One region of the Enterobacter chuandaensis genome, then DNA from elsewhere that is predicted to be linked to it. Evidence: predicted binding sites of a transcription regulator. Region 1 holds the regulator's gene; the other holds the start of a gene.

Region 1 (7,966 bases):
GCCCCGGCAGGACAATGTTACCGATAACTGTTACCCGTAACAATTGACTGAGGGACACCCTTTGAGCACGACTAATCACGATCACCACGTTTACGTCCTGATGGGCGTGTCCGGTAGCGGTAAATCTGCCGTGGCGAGCGAAGTGGCGCATCAACTTCAGGCTGCGTTTCTTGATGGTGACTTCCTCCATCCCCGCAGCAACATTATGAAAATGGCCTCCGGCGAACCGCTGAACGACGACGACCGCAAACCGTGGTTGCAGGCGCTGAACGATGCCGCCTTTGCGATGCAGCGTACCAACAAAGTTTCCCTGATTGTTTGCTCCGCGCTGAAAAAAACCTACCGCGATCTGCTGCGCGACGGCAACCCAAACCTCTCCTTTATCTACCTGAAGGGCGATTTCGAAGTGATTGAAAGCCGTCTGAAGGCGCGCAAAGGTCACTTCTTCAAAACCCAGATGCTGGTCACGCAGTTCGACGCGCTGCAGGAGCCGGGTGAAGACGAAAAAGACGTCTTAGTGGTTGATATCGATCAGTCACTGGAGGGTGTTGTAGCCAGCACCATCGAGGTCATTAATAAAAGGCAGTAAGTTTTGAGTACATTAACGCTAGTGTTGACAGCAGTGGGTTCGGTTTTGCTGCTGCTGTTTTTAGTGATGAAGGCGCGTATGCACGCCTTCGTTGCTTTGATGGTGGTTTCTATTGGTGCAGGTCTCTTTTCCGGTATGCCGCTCGACAAGATCGCCGCGACGATGGAAAAAGGGATGGGAGGCACGCTGGGCTTCCTGGCGATTGTGGTCGCGCTGGGCGCGATGTTTGGCAAGATCCTGCATGAGACGGGCGCGGTCGACCAGATTGCCGTCAAGATGCTCAAATCCTTCGGTCACAGCCGCGCGCACTACGCGATTGGCCTGGCCGGTCTGATTTGCGCGCTGCCGCTGTTCTTCGAAGTGGCGGTGGTGCTGCTCATCAGCGTCGCGTTCTCAATGGCGCGCCATACCGGCACTAACCTCGTGAAGCTGGTTATTCCACTGTTTGCGGGCGTGGCGGCGGCGGCAGCGTTTCTGCTGCCTGGACCTGCGCCGATGCTGCTGGCCTCACAGATGCACGCCGATTTTGGCTGGATGATCCTGATTGGCCTGTGCGCTGCGATCCCGGGAATGATTATCGCCGGTCCGCTGTGGGGCAACTTCATCAGCCGTTACGTTGAGCTGCACATTCCTGACGACATCACCGAGCCGCACCTTGGCGAAGGCAAAATGCCGTCCTTCGGCTTTAGCCTGTCGCTGATCCTGCTGCCGCTGGTGCTGGTGGGCCTGAAAACCATCGCCGCGCGCTTTGTGCCGGTCGGTTCTACCGCGTACGAATGGTTTGAGTTTATCGGCCATCCGTTCACGGCGATTCTGGTGGCGTGTCTGGTGGCGATTTACGGCCTGGCGATGCGCCAGGGTATGCCGAAAGACCGCGTGATGGAGATCTGCGGTGCGGCGCTGCAGCCTGCGGGGATTATCCTGCTGGTGATCGGTGCCGGTGGCGTGTTCAAGCAGGTGTTGGTGGATTCCGGCGTGGGCCCGGCTCTGGGTGAAGCGCTGACCGGGATGGGTCTGCCGATTGCGGTAACCTGCTTCGTGCTGGCTGCGGCGGTGCGTATCATTCAGGGTTCCGCGACCGTCGCGTGCTTAACCGCCGTGGGTCTGGTGATGCCGGTGATTGAACAGCTCAACTACTCTGGTGCGCAGATGGCCGCGCTGTCTATCTGTATCGCGGGCGGTTCGATTGTCGTCTCGCACGTTAACGATGCTGGCTTCTGGCTGTTCGGTAAGTTTACCGGCGCGACCGAAGCGCAAACCCTGAAAACCTGGACGCTGATGGAAACCATCCTCGGCACGACGGGTGCGATTGTCGGGATGATTGCCTTTACGCTTCTGAGCTGAATACGGTGATTTAATAAGGCTCAAAAATAAGGCCCGGTAGCGTTAGCGCTTACCGGGCCTTTCTGTTATGCAGAACGTCAGGCCGGGCAAGGTGAAACACCACCCGGCTTTTTCACATCACTCGCCCTGCGTCGCGCTCTCAATCGTCAAACGCACGTCCGACGTAATCAGCTCAGCCAGCATCTGGTAAACCTTCAGCGTCTCTTCCGGCTCGGCATCGCCCGTATCGCTGATGAAGCCTTCGTCACGCAGCGTCAGCACCAGCGAGCTGAAGACCGCCTTGTCGAAGAATTCCGGGGCGTTAATGCCGTGCAGAACGGACAGGCGCTGTGCCAGCGTCCGGCTCTCTTTCTCCAGCGTACCGCGGTTGATAGACGGGTTCGCGCTCAGCAGCCAGAACGTAATGGCGTAGCGCTGCAGCGTTTCGCGCGCACCGGCCGCCAGCAGTTGCAGAGTACGGGAGCGTGACGGATTGATGTGCAGCTCGTCGTTCGCAACGGTGATCAGCCCCTGACGGCGCAGCTCTTCCGTCAGTTTTTCCAGCTCAACGGCCAGCTCTTCCTTGCTCCAGCGCAGGAACAGCTCCGCTTTCAGCATCGGGTAGAGCGTCTCAACGTGACGCAACAGCTCCTGACGTGAAATGCGGCGATGCTGGGTGATAATGGCCGCCATGAGCGACGGCAGCATTAGCATATGGGCGATGTTGTTGCGATAGTACGTCATCAGCACCGCCTGCTCGCGTGGCAGAATGATGATGTCGCCGATCGTGTCCTTCTCGACTTCAAACTTATTCATCTGCAACGCGTGATCGATAAGCTCGCTGGCGGTAGCAGAAGGCGCTGTCGAATCAACCGAGTACGGTACGTTGCGCATCATGTCCAGGTAGCAGTCCAGCTGCTCCGTGAGCTGTTCACGGGTCAGGGAACGCTGACGGGAAGCCAGCAGCGCCGTACAGCACAGGTTCATGGCATTGGCCGCACCGGCGTTGTTAATGCGCACCATCAGCTCGGACGCGATACCGTTCACCGTTGGCGTCAGCCAGGCCGGACGAACCGCTTCGATAGGATCGATAGACTCGCGCCAATCCGGAACATGATGGTTCAGATACGTCATCAGCGGCATCGGCTCGCCAAAGTTTACGTAGCCCTGACCCAGGTTGCGTAACTTGCTCAGGCCGCGCAGCATCTGCGGCAGGCTCTCTTTCTCTTTGGTCGCACCACGCAGCTCTTTGGCGTACGTGCCCACTTCCATCACGTGCTCATAGCCAATGTAAATTGGCACCAGCGTAATCGGACGGGTTCCACCGCGCAGCATCGCCTGAATGGTCATCGACAGCGTGCCGGTCTTCGGATCGAGCAGACGACCGGTACGGGAACGTCCCCCTTCCACGAAGTACTCTACGGAATAACCGCGGCTGAACAGCTCGCCCAGATACTCGCGGAACACGGTGGAGTAGAGCTTGTTGCCCTTGAAGGTGCGACGAATAAAGAACGCACCCAGGCGGCGGAAGATCGGACCGGCTGGCCAGAAGTTCAGGTTAATACCGGCGGCAATGTGCGGCGGTACCAGCCCCTGATGATAGAGCACGTAGGAGAGAAGCAGGTAGTCCATGTGGCTGCGGTGGCAGGGGACATAGACAATCTCATGGCCATCGTGCGCCAGCTGCCGCACACGTTCGGCGTTATGTACGTTGATGCCCTGATAAAGGCGGTTCCAGGTAAAGCCGAGAATACGATCGGAAAGACGAATCATCTCGTAAGAGAAGTTCGCTGCGATCTCTTCCATCAGCGCAATGGCGTTCTGCTGGGCTTTCTCATGGGAAATTTTCTTGCTGCGCGCTTCGTCTTCAACGGCGCGGGCGATTGCTTTGGAGGCCAGCAGCTTGTTGAACAGATCCTGACGCGCAGGGAGACGTGGCCCTACGGCCGCCAGGCGCTGACGGGCGAAGTGCATACGCGCCACGCGCGCCAGTTTTTGCGCGATGATCTTATCGGTGCCGTGCTCGTCCGCCATTCGGCGAAGGGAGACGGAAGGGGAGAAGCGCACAAAGCTGTCGCGTCCCAGCCAGGAGACCGCGAAGAACTTCTGGATGCCGTTAAGCATGCGCAGCGGCGGGTTCTCTTCGCCTTTTTCGCGGCCCGGACGGCGGCCAAACATCACCGATACCGGCACCATCTGCACATCCAGGTCAGGATTGCTGCGGTGCAGGTCGAGATAGTCGTGGAACAGCTTGATGGACTCTTCTTTCGGTGTGTAATAGGTAAACACGCGCGGCCCGCCATGAATGAACACGTAGCGCGGCAGCAAAGTGCCGTCAACTTCCAGCGGTTCAAGCGGGTCGGGTAAATCATGCGCCAGACACTGGGCGCGAAGTGTCAGCAGGTCTGCCTTCGAGTTATAAGGCAAAACATACATAATAGGGCGCGACGTATCGAGCCCCAGTTCCAGCGCGGGTTCTGCTGGGATAGACTTGCTTTTTACCAGTATGCTTAATGGTAAATTAAGTAATTTGTAGTAAATTCGTGGCCAGCCGGACATAAACGATGTAAAGCCTCTGGTTAATAATGCAATTGCGGCGCAAGGATAACAGAAAGCGCGCAAAATTTCTGTTGTTACCCGTCATACTTCAGGCGGCAGCGCAACGCGCTACGCCTTCTGTTACTGACGCTCTTTTTTAAAAAAGGTTCTTTTAATGGCCAATAATACCACTGGGTTAACGCGTATCATCAAAGCTGCCGGTTATTCATGGAAAGGTTTCCGTGCCGCCTGGGTTAATGAAGCCGCTTTTCGCCAGGAAGGTGTCGCCGCTATCGTCGCGGTTATCATCGCCTGTTTCCTTGATGTAGATGCCATTACCCGCGTGCTTCTCATCGGTTCCGTACTTCTGGTGATGATAGTGGAAATTCTCAATAGCGCTATTGAGGCCGTGGTCGACCGGATCGGCTCTGATTTCCACGAGCTTTCTGGCCGCGCGAAAGATATGGGCTCCGCCGCTGTCCTGCTGGCGATTATCACAGCAGCCATTACCTGGGTCACGCTGCTTTGGTCACATTTCCGATGAGCCTCGAGGAATAATTAAGTCCCTGGTTTTTTGTGCAGTTTTTGGTTCCAAAATCGCCTTTGACTGTATATACTCACAGCATAACTGTATATACACCCAGGGGGCGGAATGAAAGCATTAACGACCAGGCAGCAAGAGGTGTTTGATCTCATTCGGGATCATATCGGCCAGACGGGTATGCCACCCACGCGCGCGGAAATCGCGCAGCGTCTGGGTTTCCGTTCTCCGAATGCTGCCGAGGAACACCTGAAAGCGCTGGCGCGTAAGGGTGTGATTGAGATTGTGTCAGGCGCGTCGCGTGGTATCCGCCTGCTGGTGGAAGAAGAGACGGGCATTCCGCTGATAGGCCGCGTTGCTGCAGGTGAACCGCTGCTGGCACAACAGCATATTGAAGGTCACTACCAGGTCGATCCTGGCATGTTCAAACCGAGCGCTGATTTCCTGCTGCGCGTCAGCGGGATGTCCATGAAAGACATCGGTATCCTGGACGGCGATCTGCTGGCCGTTCACAAAACGCAGGATGTACGTAACGGCCAGGTGGTGGTCGCGCGTATTGATGACGAAGTGACCGTTAAGCGTTTGAAAAAACAGGGTAACACCGTTCAGCTGCTGCCCGAAAACAGCGAATTCACTCCGATTGTGGTCGATCTCCGCGAACAGAGCTTCTCTATTGAAGGTTTGGCTGTTGGCGTGATTCGTAACGGCGAATGGCTGTAATCACTTCCTGACAGGCTACGCTTCCGCTGTAGCCTGCTTCATTTACCCTTGCCGGTATCTCTCATGTCACTGCTGACGGCATCTGATAAGGCATTGTGGCGTCTTGCCCTGCCGATGATTTTTTCCAATATCACCGTGCCCTTGCTGGGTCTGGTCGACACGGCCGTTATTGGCCATCTCGATTCCCCTGTTTATCTTGGCGGCGTGGCGATTGGCGCAACCGCAACCAGCTTCCTGTTTATGCTGCTGCTCTTTTTGCGGATGAGCACTACCGGGCTCACGGCACAGGCGTATGGTGCAAAAGACCCGTTACGTCTGGCGCGCGCGCTGGTGCAGCCGCTGATCCTGGCGCTTGGCGCGGGGGCGCTCATTGTTTTACTGCGCACGCCCCTGATAGACCTTGCGCTCCATGTTGTTGGCGGCAGCGAGGCGGTACTGGAGCAGGCGCGTCGCTTCCTGGAAATCCGCTGGCTCAGCGCGCCTGCCTCGCTGGCGAATCTCGTTCTGCTGGGGTGGCTACTGGGCGTGCAGTACGCCCGTGCGCCCGTAATTTTACTGGTCGTGGGAAACCTGCTTAACATCGCGCTCGATCTCTGGCTGGTGATAGGCCTGCATATGGACGTGCGCGGGGCGGCACTGGCGACGGCAATTGCCGAATACGGAACCTTATTCATTGGGCTGTGGATGGTCTGGCGCGTACTGGTCCTGCGCGGGATATCCCTCGTAATGCTGAAAACCGCATGGCGCGGCAATATCCGTAAACTGCTGGCGCTCAACCGTGACATCATGCTGCGCTCGCTTCTGCTACAGCTCTGTTTTGGCGCGTTGACGGTTTTTGGTGCCCGCCTTGGGCCTGAGATTGTCGCGGTGAATGCGGTCCTGATGACATTGCTGACGTTTACCGCCTACGCGCTGGACGGTTTCGCCTACGCCGTTGAGGCGCATTCAGGGCAGGCGTACGGTGCGCGTGAAAGTGGCCAGCTTCGTGAAGTATGGCGCGCGGCATGCCGTCAGTCGGGCCTGGTCGCGCTGGCATTCGCACTGATTTACGCCTGCTTTGGGCGCGACATTATTGCATTACTCACTTCGATCCCGTCTTTACGCGAACTTGCGGATCACTACATCGTCTGGCAGGTGATCTTGCCGGTGGTAGGTGTCTGGTGTTATCTGCTGGACGGCATGTTTATCGGTGCGACGCGCGGGGCGGAAATGCGTAATAGTATGGCGGTCGCGGCGGCGGGGTTTGGTCTGACGCTGCTGACGCTTCCCTGGCTGGGTAATCACGGTTTGTGGCTGGCGCTTGCGGTATTCCTCTCCCTGCGCGGCCTGTCGCTTGCTTTTATCTGGCATCGTCACTGGCAAAATAATACCTGGCTTCCTTCCCGTCACGATATATCGTGACGGTTAAAGATTCCGAATATGAAATCAACTGCCGAATCCTTAACTACAATAATTATCACGTCCAGCAGAAAAGAACGTAACGGACGTTACGACCCGACGCTTAACTAAGAGGACACGATGATGAATAAAGACGAAATCGGCGGCAACTGGAAGCAGTTCAAAGGTAAAGCGAAAGAACAGTGGGGTAAGCTGACTGATGACGATATGACCGTCATTGAAGGTAAACGCGATCAGCTTGTCGGTAAAATTCAGGAACGTTACGGCTACGCGAAAGATCAGGCAGAAAATGAAGTCAAAGACTGGGAAACCCGTAACGACTACCGCTGGTAACGCTGAATAACCCACACAGGCGGCTCTAAGCCGCCTTTTCTTTTGCCCTTAACGCGGCTTTTTCTTCACCAGGATTGAGTGATCGTGCTGACACGCATCCTGATGCCGACAGGCTTCCACCTCAACGCATTCAGAACACAACCCGTGTGCTTCAATCACGTTATGACGCAGGGCAAAACCCATTTTTGCCGCCAGCGTATGCATAATATCCTCTACGCCCTCCGCTCCCTCTTCTTTCACCACGCCGCAACGATCGCAGATAAACATGGCCGATGTATGCGTTGGCTGATCGAAAAGATGGCAGAGGACATAGCTGTTTGTGGATTCGACCTTATGCACAAACCCTTGTTCCAGCAGGAAATCCAGCGCGCGATACACCGTCGGCGGTTTAGCCTGCGGCTCGCTTTCGCGGAGCAGGTCGAGGAGGTCATATGCGCTGATGGCACCCTGCTGCAGGCTCATCAGACGCAGGACTTCAAGGCGCTGCGGGGTCAGGCGCACATTGCGTTGCGCGCACAGCTTTT
Region 2 (7,966 bases), 2.0 Mb from region 1:
AGAGGCCGCGCGCATGTGTGGTATTGATGGCGTTGAACTGCGTCTTGAACCGGAGCTGGTGTGTGATGCTGACGATCTGGACACGCTGATGAACGTGGATGCGCTGGTGATTACGCTACCCGCGCGGCGCAGCGGGCCGGGCGAGTCATTTTATCTGCAGGCGATGCAGGAGATTGTCGACAGCGCGCTGGCGCACCACGTGCCGCGCATTATTTTTACCAGCTCGACGTCGGTCTATGGCGATGCCGAGGGCGTAGTGAAAGAGAGTTTCGAGCGACGTCCCGTTACAGCAAGCGGTCAGGTTCTGAAAGAACTGGAAGACTGGCTGCACAACCTTCCCGGCACGCAGGTGGATATCGTCCGTTTGGCGGGGCTGGTTGGCCCCGGGCGTCATCCGGGACGCTTCTTTGCCGGAAAAACCGCGCCAGACGGTCAGCATGGCGTGAATCTTGTGCATCTTGAAGATGTTATTGGCGCGATTGAGCTACTCTTGCAGGCTCCAAAAGGCGGACACATCTATAATATATGTGCACCGTCTCATCCGGCGCGAAGCACGTTTTACCCGCTCATGGCACGCCAGCTTGGGTTAACTCCGCCAGTTTTTGGTGAAGCAAAGGACGAAAGCAAAGGCAAAATTGTTGATGGCAATCGCATTTGCCATGAGCTGGGGTTTGAGTATCAGTATCCCGATCCGCTGGTGATGCCCATGGAATAAGTCCCGCAGCGGAGACGATCGCACACCAGAAGGGGGCGAGCATGAAACCGCTGCTGGATGTTCTTATTATTCTGGATGCACTGGAAAAAGAGGGGAGCTTTGCGGCTGCCTCGGCAAAGCTCTACAAAACCCCTTCGGCACTTAGCTATACCGTTCAGAAACTGGAAAGCGATCTCAATATTCAGATCCTCGATCGCACCGGGCATCGCGCGCGTTTCACCCGCACCGGGCAAATGCTGCTGGAAAAAGGCCGCGACGTTCTGCATACCGTTCGCGAGCTGGAAAAACAGGCGGTCAAGCTCCATCAGGGGTGGGAAAACGAGCTGGTTATTGGCGTGGATGATACCTTTCCGTTTTCTCTCCTGACGCCGCTTATTGAAGCGTTTTATCTGCATCACAGCGTCACCCGGCTTATCTTCATCAATGGCGTGCTGGGCGGCTCCTGGGATGCATTAACCCAGGGCAGGGCGGACATTTTTGTCGGTGCCCTGCATGAGCCTCCCCAGTTGAGTGATTTTGGTTTTGCCCGCCTGGGCGTGCTGGAGCAGGTATTTGCCGTGGCGCCCCATCATCCGCTGGCCCAGGTGCCGGAGCCCCTTAACCGCCGCATCATTAAGGGGTACCGCGCGATTGTGGTGGGAGACAGTTCACGCCCCGAATGTGCGGTTTCCTCGCAGCTGCTGGATGAGCAGGAAGCCATCACCGTTTTCGACTTCAAAACCAAGCTGGAACTGCAAATTAGCGGTCTGGGCTGTGGCTATTTGCCGCGTTATCTGGCGCGGCGCTTTATTGATAGCGGTGCGCTTGTTGAAAAACAGGTACTTGCTCAAAGCAGTAACGAATCGGTGTGGGTGGGCTGGAATGAACAAACCGCCGGGCTTGCCAGCGCCTGGTGGCGGGACGAAATTTTAGCAAATAGTGCTATCGCCGCCGTTTACTCTCAGAGCAGCGTCGAGAAATCAGCCAGTTAGCAAAAAGAAAATTGCCCGGTGCGTTGCAAAGTATTGCCTTTTGTATCCGATGTGGGGCAAAATGCCGCCGCTGCAACCAAATGAATAATCGACGATATAAAAGGCGTCGGTTATTTTTTTTTGCATGTACGAAACGAAACTAAAAACCAAGAGGCCGGGCTTCGTACCGGATAGATATTTACTAAAATCCGACAGTTGTTGTCGCTGAGGAAGAAACAAATGGGGCAATTTTTCGCTTACGTGGCGGTTATCACCGTAAAGGAGAATAACTATGTCGCATAACGCAACTCCAAACACCTCTCGCGTGGAATTACGTAAAACGCTTACGTTGATTCCGGTTGTTATGATGGGCCTTGCCTATATGCAACCGATGACGCTGTTCGATACATTCGGTATCGTATCGGGCCTCACTGACGGTCACGTTGCGACGGCGTACGCCTTTGCACTGGTCGCTATTCTCTTTACTGCGCTGAGCTACGGTAAGCTGGTTCGCCGTTTCCCGTCCGCAGGCTCTGCGTACACCTATGCCCAGAAATCCATCAGCCCGGCGGTTGGCTTTATGGTGGGCTGGTCATCGCTGCTGGACTACCTGTTCATGCCGATGATCAACATTCTGCTGGCAAAAATTTACTTTGAAGCGCTGGTGCCTTCCGTGCCGTCGTGGCTCTTCGTTGTTGCGCTGGTGGCCTTTATGACCATCTCTAACCTGCGCAGCATCAAGACCGTGGCTAACTTCAACACCCTGATCGTTATCCTGCAGATGGGGATTGTTGCGGTTATCGTCGGCCTGATCATCTACGGCGTTTCTCACGGCGAAGGCGCAGGCACGCTGACCAGCACCCGTCCATTCTGGTCTGAAGGTGCACACGTTGTGCCGATGATCACCGGTGCGACCATCCTGTGCTTCTCGTTCCTGGGCTTCGACGGTATCTCTTCTCTGTCTGAAGAGACCAAAGACGCCGAGCGCGTAATCCCGCGAGCGATTTTCCTGACAGCGCTGATTGGCGGCCTGATCTTTATCTGTGCCTCCTACTTCCTGCAGCTGTACTTCCCGGATATCTCTCGCTTTAAAGATCCGGATGCGTCACAGCCTGAAATCATGCTGTACGTAGCAGGTAAAACCTTCCAGTGGGGCGTGCTGATCTTCTCCAGCGTGACCGTGCTGGCGTCCGGCATGGCGGCACACGCGGGTGTTTCTCGTCTGATGTACGTTATGGGTCGTGACGGCGTGTTCCCAACTCGTTTCTTCGGCTACGTGCATCCGAAATGGCGTACCCCGGCGTGGAACGTGCTGCTGGTTGGCGCGATTGCCCTGCTGGCGATTAAATTTGACCTGGTGACGGCGACCGCGCTGATTAACTTCGGTGCGCTGGTGGCGTTCACCTTCGTTAACCTCTCCGTGATCTCTCAGTTCTGGATCCGTGAGAAACGCAACAAAACGCTGAAAGACCACTTCAACTACCTGGTACTGCCAGTGTGTGGTGCCCTGACGGTAGGCGCGCTGTGGATTAACCTGGAAGAGAGCTCTATGGTTCTGGGGCTGATTTGGGGCGGTATCGGTCTGGTTTACCTGGCCTGCGTTACGAAGAGCTTCCGTAACCCGGTTCCTCAGTACGAAGACGTCGCGTAATATTGTGTCGGGTGGCGGCTACGCCTTACCCGACCTACAAAACACGCAGGCCCGCGCCAGCGGGCAAAAAAAGCCGGAGACATCGCCTCCGGCTTTTTTATTCCCCTCACTTAGACTATCTCTTGCGCGTACTGGAACAGGGATTTCAACAGTGCCTGTTTTTCAGCATTCCCTTCGTACTGGCCATAAAGCATTTCCAGCTCCTGGGCATAACTATTAAGGAACTCCGGGGTAAAGACATTGCGACGATGCTGTAGCCAGCGTTCCTGTTCTGTTTCATCCAGCGTGCCGGGATAGTTACGTGCCCGGTAATTAAACATCAGCTTTTCGATGCGCTTGTCGGCGAAGGTGATATCCAGCGCCGGCAGGTTGCGCGGCTCGGTTTGCAGGACGATATTCATGGCTGCACGATCGGCATCGCTGAAGAAGCCGTTATACAGCTGTGCGTCTACATTTTCCGACGGAACAAATGGCTCTGCTTCGGCAAAGATGGCGACAACTTTTTCGCGCACCTGCGGATTTTCACGCAGAACCTTAAGATTATCCAGGCAGTGCTGGCGGTTAATACCCAGCCTGTCGGCATCTTCCGGGCGCAGCGTGTTGGCCTGCGCCAGCACCGGACATTTATTGATATGCACCAGTTTGACCGGCACCGCAGGCAGATCCCCGAGTTCGTTTTTCGGGGTGTAAAGCCGTTCGCGCAGGGTATCGCTGTCGAGTTCCAGCAGCGGCGAAATATCGCCCGCCAGGTCCACCATGATAACCGCATTACGGTTATCCGGATGCCACGCCAGCGGCGCAACCCAGCTGGTGTTGCCGCGCCAGGCGCCAAACATGCCGGAAATGTGCACCAGCGGTTTCATCTGCGGTACATCAATCAGCATGGTCAGTTTCTGCTTGCTGCGGTGGCTAAGCAAATACTCAAACAGCCTTGGCTGCGCGGTTTTCACCAGCTTTGCCATGGCGATGGTGGCATAAACGTCCGCCATCGCGTCGTGGGCATTGCTGTGCTCGATGCCGTTGGCGCGCGTCAGGTGCTCCAGCCGGAAGCTCGTCAGCCCTTCCTCATTCTCCGGCCAGTTAATGCCTTCAGGACGCAGGGCATAACAGGCGCGCATGATATCGAGTAAATCCCAGCGCGAGTTGCGGTTCTGCCAGCTCCAGGCGTAGGGATCGTAAAAGTTGCGATAGAAGATGTTGCGCGTCACTTCATCGTCAAAACGGATGTTGTTGTAACCGACCACGCAGGTGTTGGGAACGGTAAACAGCTCGTGAATGCGGCGGGCGAACTCTGCTTCATTAACGCCTTTTTCCCGCGCTTCCTGCGGCGTAATTCCGGTGACCATCACCGCGCCAGGCTGCGGCAGGTAGTCATCCGCCGGTTTGCAGTAAAAGACCTCGGGCTCGCCAATGATGTTGAATTCGTCGTCGGTACGGATGGCGGCAAACTGCGCCGGTCGGTCCAGCGCCGGATGCGTGCCAAAGGTTTCGTAGTCGTGGAATAAAAAAGTCGGGCGTGCGGCAGAGTCAGACACCAGTAATACCATCCTGTTAAAAAATGACGTCACTATGGTAAACGATCGTGCGGGTCAGACCGAATAAAAAGCGCCGCGGTGGCGTAAATTTGCGAGACAGCTTCAGAGAAAAACCTGAGTTCTGTCACATTTTTTTTCAATTAAGCCAGGTAACGACATCAGAACTCCCGTAAAAAGGTCATCGATTTTTAATGACCTGAGGATATACCGTTGAAACGCCGTCTGTTTATTGCTGTTTCTTTACTCGCTTCGAGTGTCTCATCTGCTTTTGCGGCCGAACCACTGGATTTTTCGCCGCAGCCTCCGGCCATTCAGGCGGGCTCCTGGGTGCTGATGGATTACACGACTGGTCAGATCTTAACGGCGGGCAACGAACATCAGCAACGCAATCCGGCGAGCCTCACCAAGCTGATGACGGGCTATGTGGTCGATCGGGCCATTGACAGCCATCGCATTACGCCGGACGACATTGTCACCGTAGGGCGTGACGCGTGGGCGAAAGGCAACCCGGTTTTTGACGGATCGTCGCTGATGTTCCTGAAAGAGGGCGATCGCGTCTCCGTGCGTGACCTGAGCCGTGGGCTGATTGTCGATTCCGGCAACGACGCCTGCGTGGCGCTGGCCGATCACGTGGCGGGCGGGCAGCCGCAGTTTGTGAAGATGATGAACGACTACGTGCAGAAGCTGAACCTGCGCGATACGCACTTTGAAACCGTCCACGGTCTGGACGCGCCGGGCCAGCACAGCTCCGCTTACGATCTGGCCGTGCTCTCCCGCGCCATCATCCACGGTGAGCCAGAGTTTTACCATATGTACAGCGAAAAGAGCCTGACCTGGAACGGGATCACTCAGCAGAACCGTAACGGCCTGCTGTGGGATAAGACCATGAATGTGGACGGTCTGAAAACGGGGCATACCTCGGGCGCGGGCTTTAACCTGATTGCCTCCGCGGTGGACGGCCAGCGTCGTTTGATCGCGGTGGTGATGGGGGCCGACAGCCCGAAAGGGCGCGAGGACCAGGCACGCAAGCTTTTGCACTGGGGACAGCAGAATTTTGATACGGTGCAGATCCTGCATAACGGTAAAAAAGTGGGGACAGAGCGTATCTGGTACGGTGATAAAGAACAGATAAACCTGGGCACCGATCAGGACTTCTGGTTGGCACTGCCAAAAGCGGAAGTGCCGAACATCAAAGCCAAATACGTGCTGGATAAAAAAGAGCTGGAAGCGCCGATTGCCGCCCATCAGCGGGTCGGGGAGATCCAGCTCTACGATCGCGACAAAGTTGTGGCGCACTGGCCGCTGGTCACGCTGGAAGCCGTTGATAAGGGCGGCGTATTCTCACGCCTGAGCGATTATCTTCACCACACGCTGTAACCGCTGATGAGCAGACTGGCAGGGTTGCGAGTCTGCTCACATAATAAACACTCCTCGTTTGCCGATAATAGAAATCCTGCTTTATAGTGTATAAATATACAGTGATAATCGGAGGCAGCATGGACTACAGCATCAAGCAGCAACAGAAGCGTAAAATTGCGGGTTTTCATCTTGTTGGGCCGTGGGAAAAAACGGTCAAGCAGGGCTTTGAACAGCTGGTCATGTGGGTGGACGGGCGTCACATTGAGCCGCTGGAGTGGGTGGCGGTCTATTACGATAATCCCGATGAGGTTCCGGCAGAAAAACTGCGCTGCGATACGGCCGTTACGGTGCCGGATGATTTCGTGATCCCGGAAAATAGCGAAGGGGTGATGATGACGGAAATCGCGGCTGGTGATTATGCCGTGGCGACGGCGCGCGTGGAAAACTACGACTTTGCGACCCCGTGGTATCAGTTCTTTAATTCCCTGCTGCAGGACAATAAATATCAGATGGCGCTTAAGCCCTGCTTTGAGCGCTATCTTAATGATGGCAACGCGGACGGCTACTGGGATATTGAAATGTTCATCGCAGTAGAGCACAAAACGGTTTAAGCCTGCTTAATGAAGGGTTTTTCAGCCGGGAGCGATCCGTCCGGCTGAAAACACAGTACAATTGTGGTTTGCCGTGTAGCTGGAGAGCGGGTGTGCGTCCCGACAAATCATTAACCCCTTTTGAAATTCGTTTATATAAACATTACCGCGTGGTGCACGGGTGCCGCATTGCGCTGGCATTTGTGCTGACGTTTGTCCTCGTCCGGTTGCTGGATGTACCGGAAGGGACATGGCCGCTGATCACGCTGGTAGTGGTGATGGGGCCTATCTCATTTTGGGGGAACGTTGTCCCGCGCGCCTTCGAGCGCATCGGCGGTACCGTTCTCGGCTCTGCACTGGGGCTTATCGCCCTGAAGCTGGAGCTGATCTCCTTTCCGGTGATGCTGGCATGGTGCGGGGCCGCCATGTTCCTGTGCGGCTGGCTGGCGCTGGGCAAGCGGCCTTATCAGGCGCTGCTGATTGGTATCACTCTCGCGGTCGTGGTCGGTGCGCCCGCCGGGGATATGACCACGGCGCTGTGGCGAAGCGGGGACGTCATTCTGGGATCGCTGCTCGCCATGCTGTTTACCGGCATCTGGCCGCAGCGGGCTTTTTTGCACTGGCGTATCCAGATGGCAAACTACGTTACCGCCTTTAACCGCGTCTATCAGGCCGGTTTTTCCCCTAATCTGGTTGAACGTCCGCGGCTGGAAAAGCATCTGCAAACCATACTCAACGACGTGGTTAAAATGCGCGGACTGATCACGCCCGCCAGCAAAGAGACCCATATCCAGAAAGCAATTTTCGAAGCTATCCAGACGGTCAGCCGCAATCTGGTGTGCATGCTTGAACTGCAAATCAATGCGCACTGGGCTTCTCGCCCCAGCCACCTGTTGATGCTTAACGCGCAGACCCTCAAAGAGACGCAAATGATGACGCAGCAAACCCTGCTGACCATCGCCCATGCGCTCTATGAAGGCAACCCGCAGCCCGTTCTGGCGAACAGCGAGCGTCTGAATGAAATTGTGGCAGAGCTGAAACAGCTGATCAATGAGCGGCAGGGCGATAACGTGGCGGAAACGCCCATCCATGGCTATGTCTGGCTGAGCCTGGAACTGGCGCGTCAGCTTGAGCTGCTATCGCACCTGATTTGTCGGGCGCTGCGC

Evidence for each region. The regulator LexA, encoded in region 1, represses DNA repair genes until DNA is damaged. The targets are predictions, from matches to a motif close to TNCTGTATGTACATACAGNA.
Region 2: a site for LexA is predicted at 6,313-6,332, ahead of sbmC (DNA gyrase inhibitor SbmC). Genes of this name have one in related genera too.

What each region holds. Positions count from the first base shown of each region.
Region 1 is NZ_CP097173.1:322,274-330,239, forward strand. Features, by position in the region: gene gntK (gluconokinase) at 62-589, shown strand; gene gntU (gluconate transporter) at 593-1,933, shown strand; gene plsB (glycerol-3-phosphate 1-O-acyltransferase PlsB) at 2,051-4,471, opposite strand; gene MX657_RS01525 (diacylglycerol kinase) at 4,626-4,994, shown strand; gene lexA (transcriptional repressor LexA) at 5,103-5,711, shown strand; gene dinF (MATE family efflux transporter DinF) at 5,775-7,112, shown strand; gene MX657_RS01540 (CsbD family protein) at 7,233-7,442, shown strand; gene zur (zinc uptake transcriptional repressor Zur) at 7,491-7,966, opposite strand, start outside.
Region 2 is NZ_CP097173.1:3,028,755-3,036,720, reverse strand. Features, by position in the region: gene MX657_RS14800 (SDR family oxidoreductase) at 1-715, shown strand, start outside; gene MX657_RS14795 (LysR substrate-binding domain-containing protein) at 757-1,686, shown strand; gene yoeI (membrane protein YoeI) at 1,906-1,968, shown strand; gene MX657_RS14785 (APC family permease) at 1,958-3,316, shown strand; gene sbcB (exodeoxyribonuclease I) at 3,427-4,863, opposite strand; gene dacD (serine-type D-Ala-D-Ala carboxypeptidase DacD) at 5,062-6,228, shown strand; gene sbmC (DNA gyrase inhibitor SbmC) at 6,348-6,821, shown strand; gene MX657_RS14765 (FUSC family protein) at 6,914-7,966, shown strand, end outside.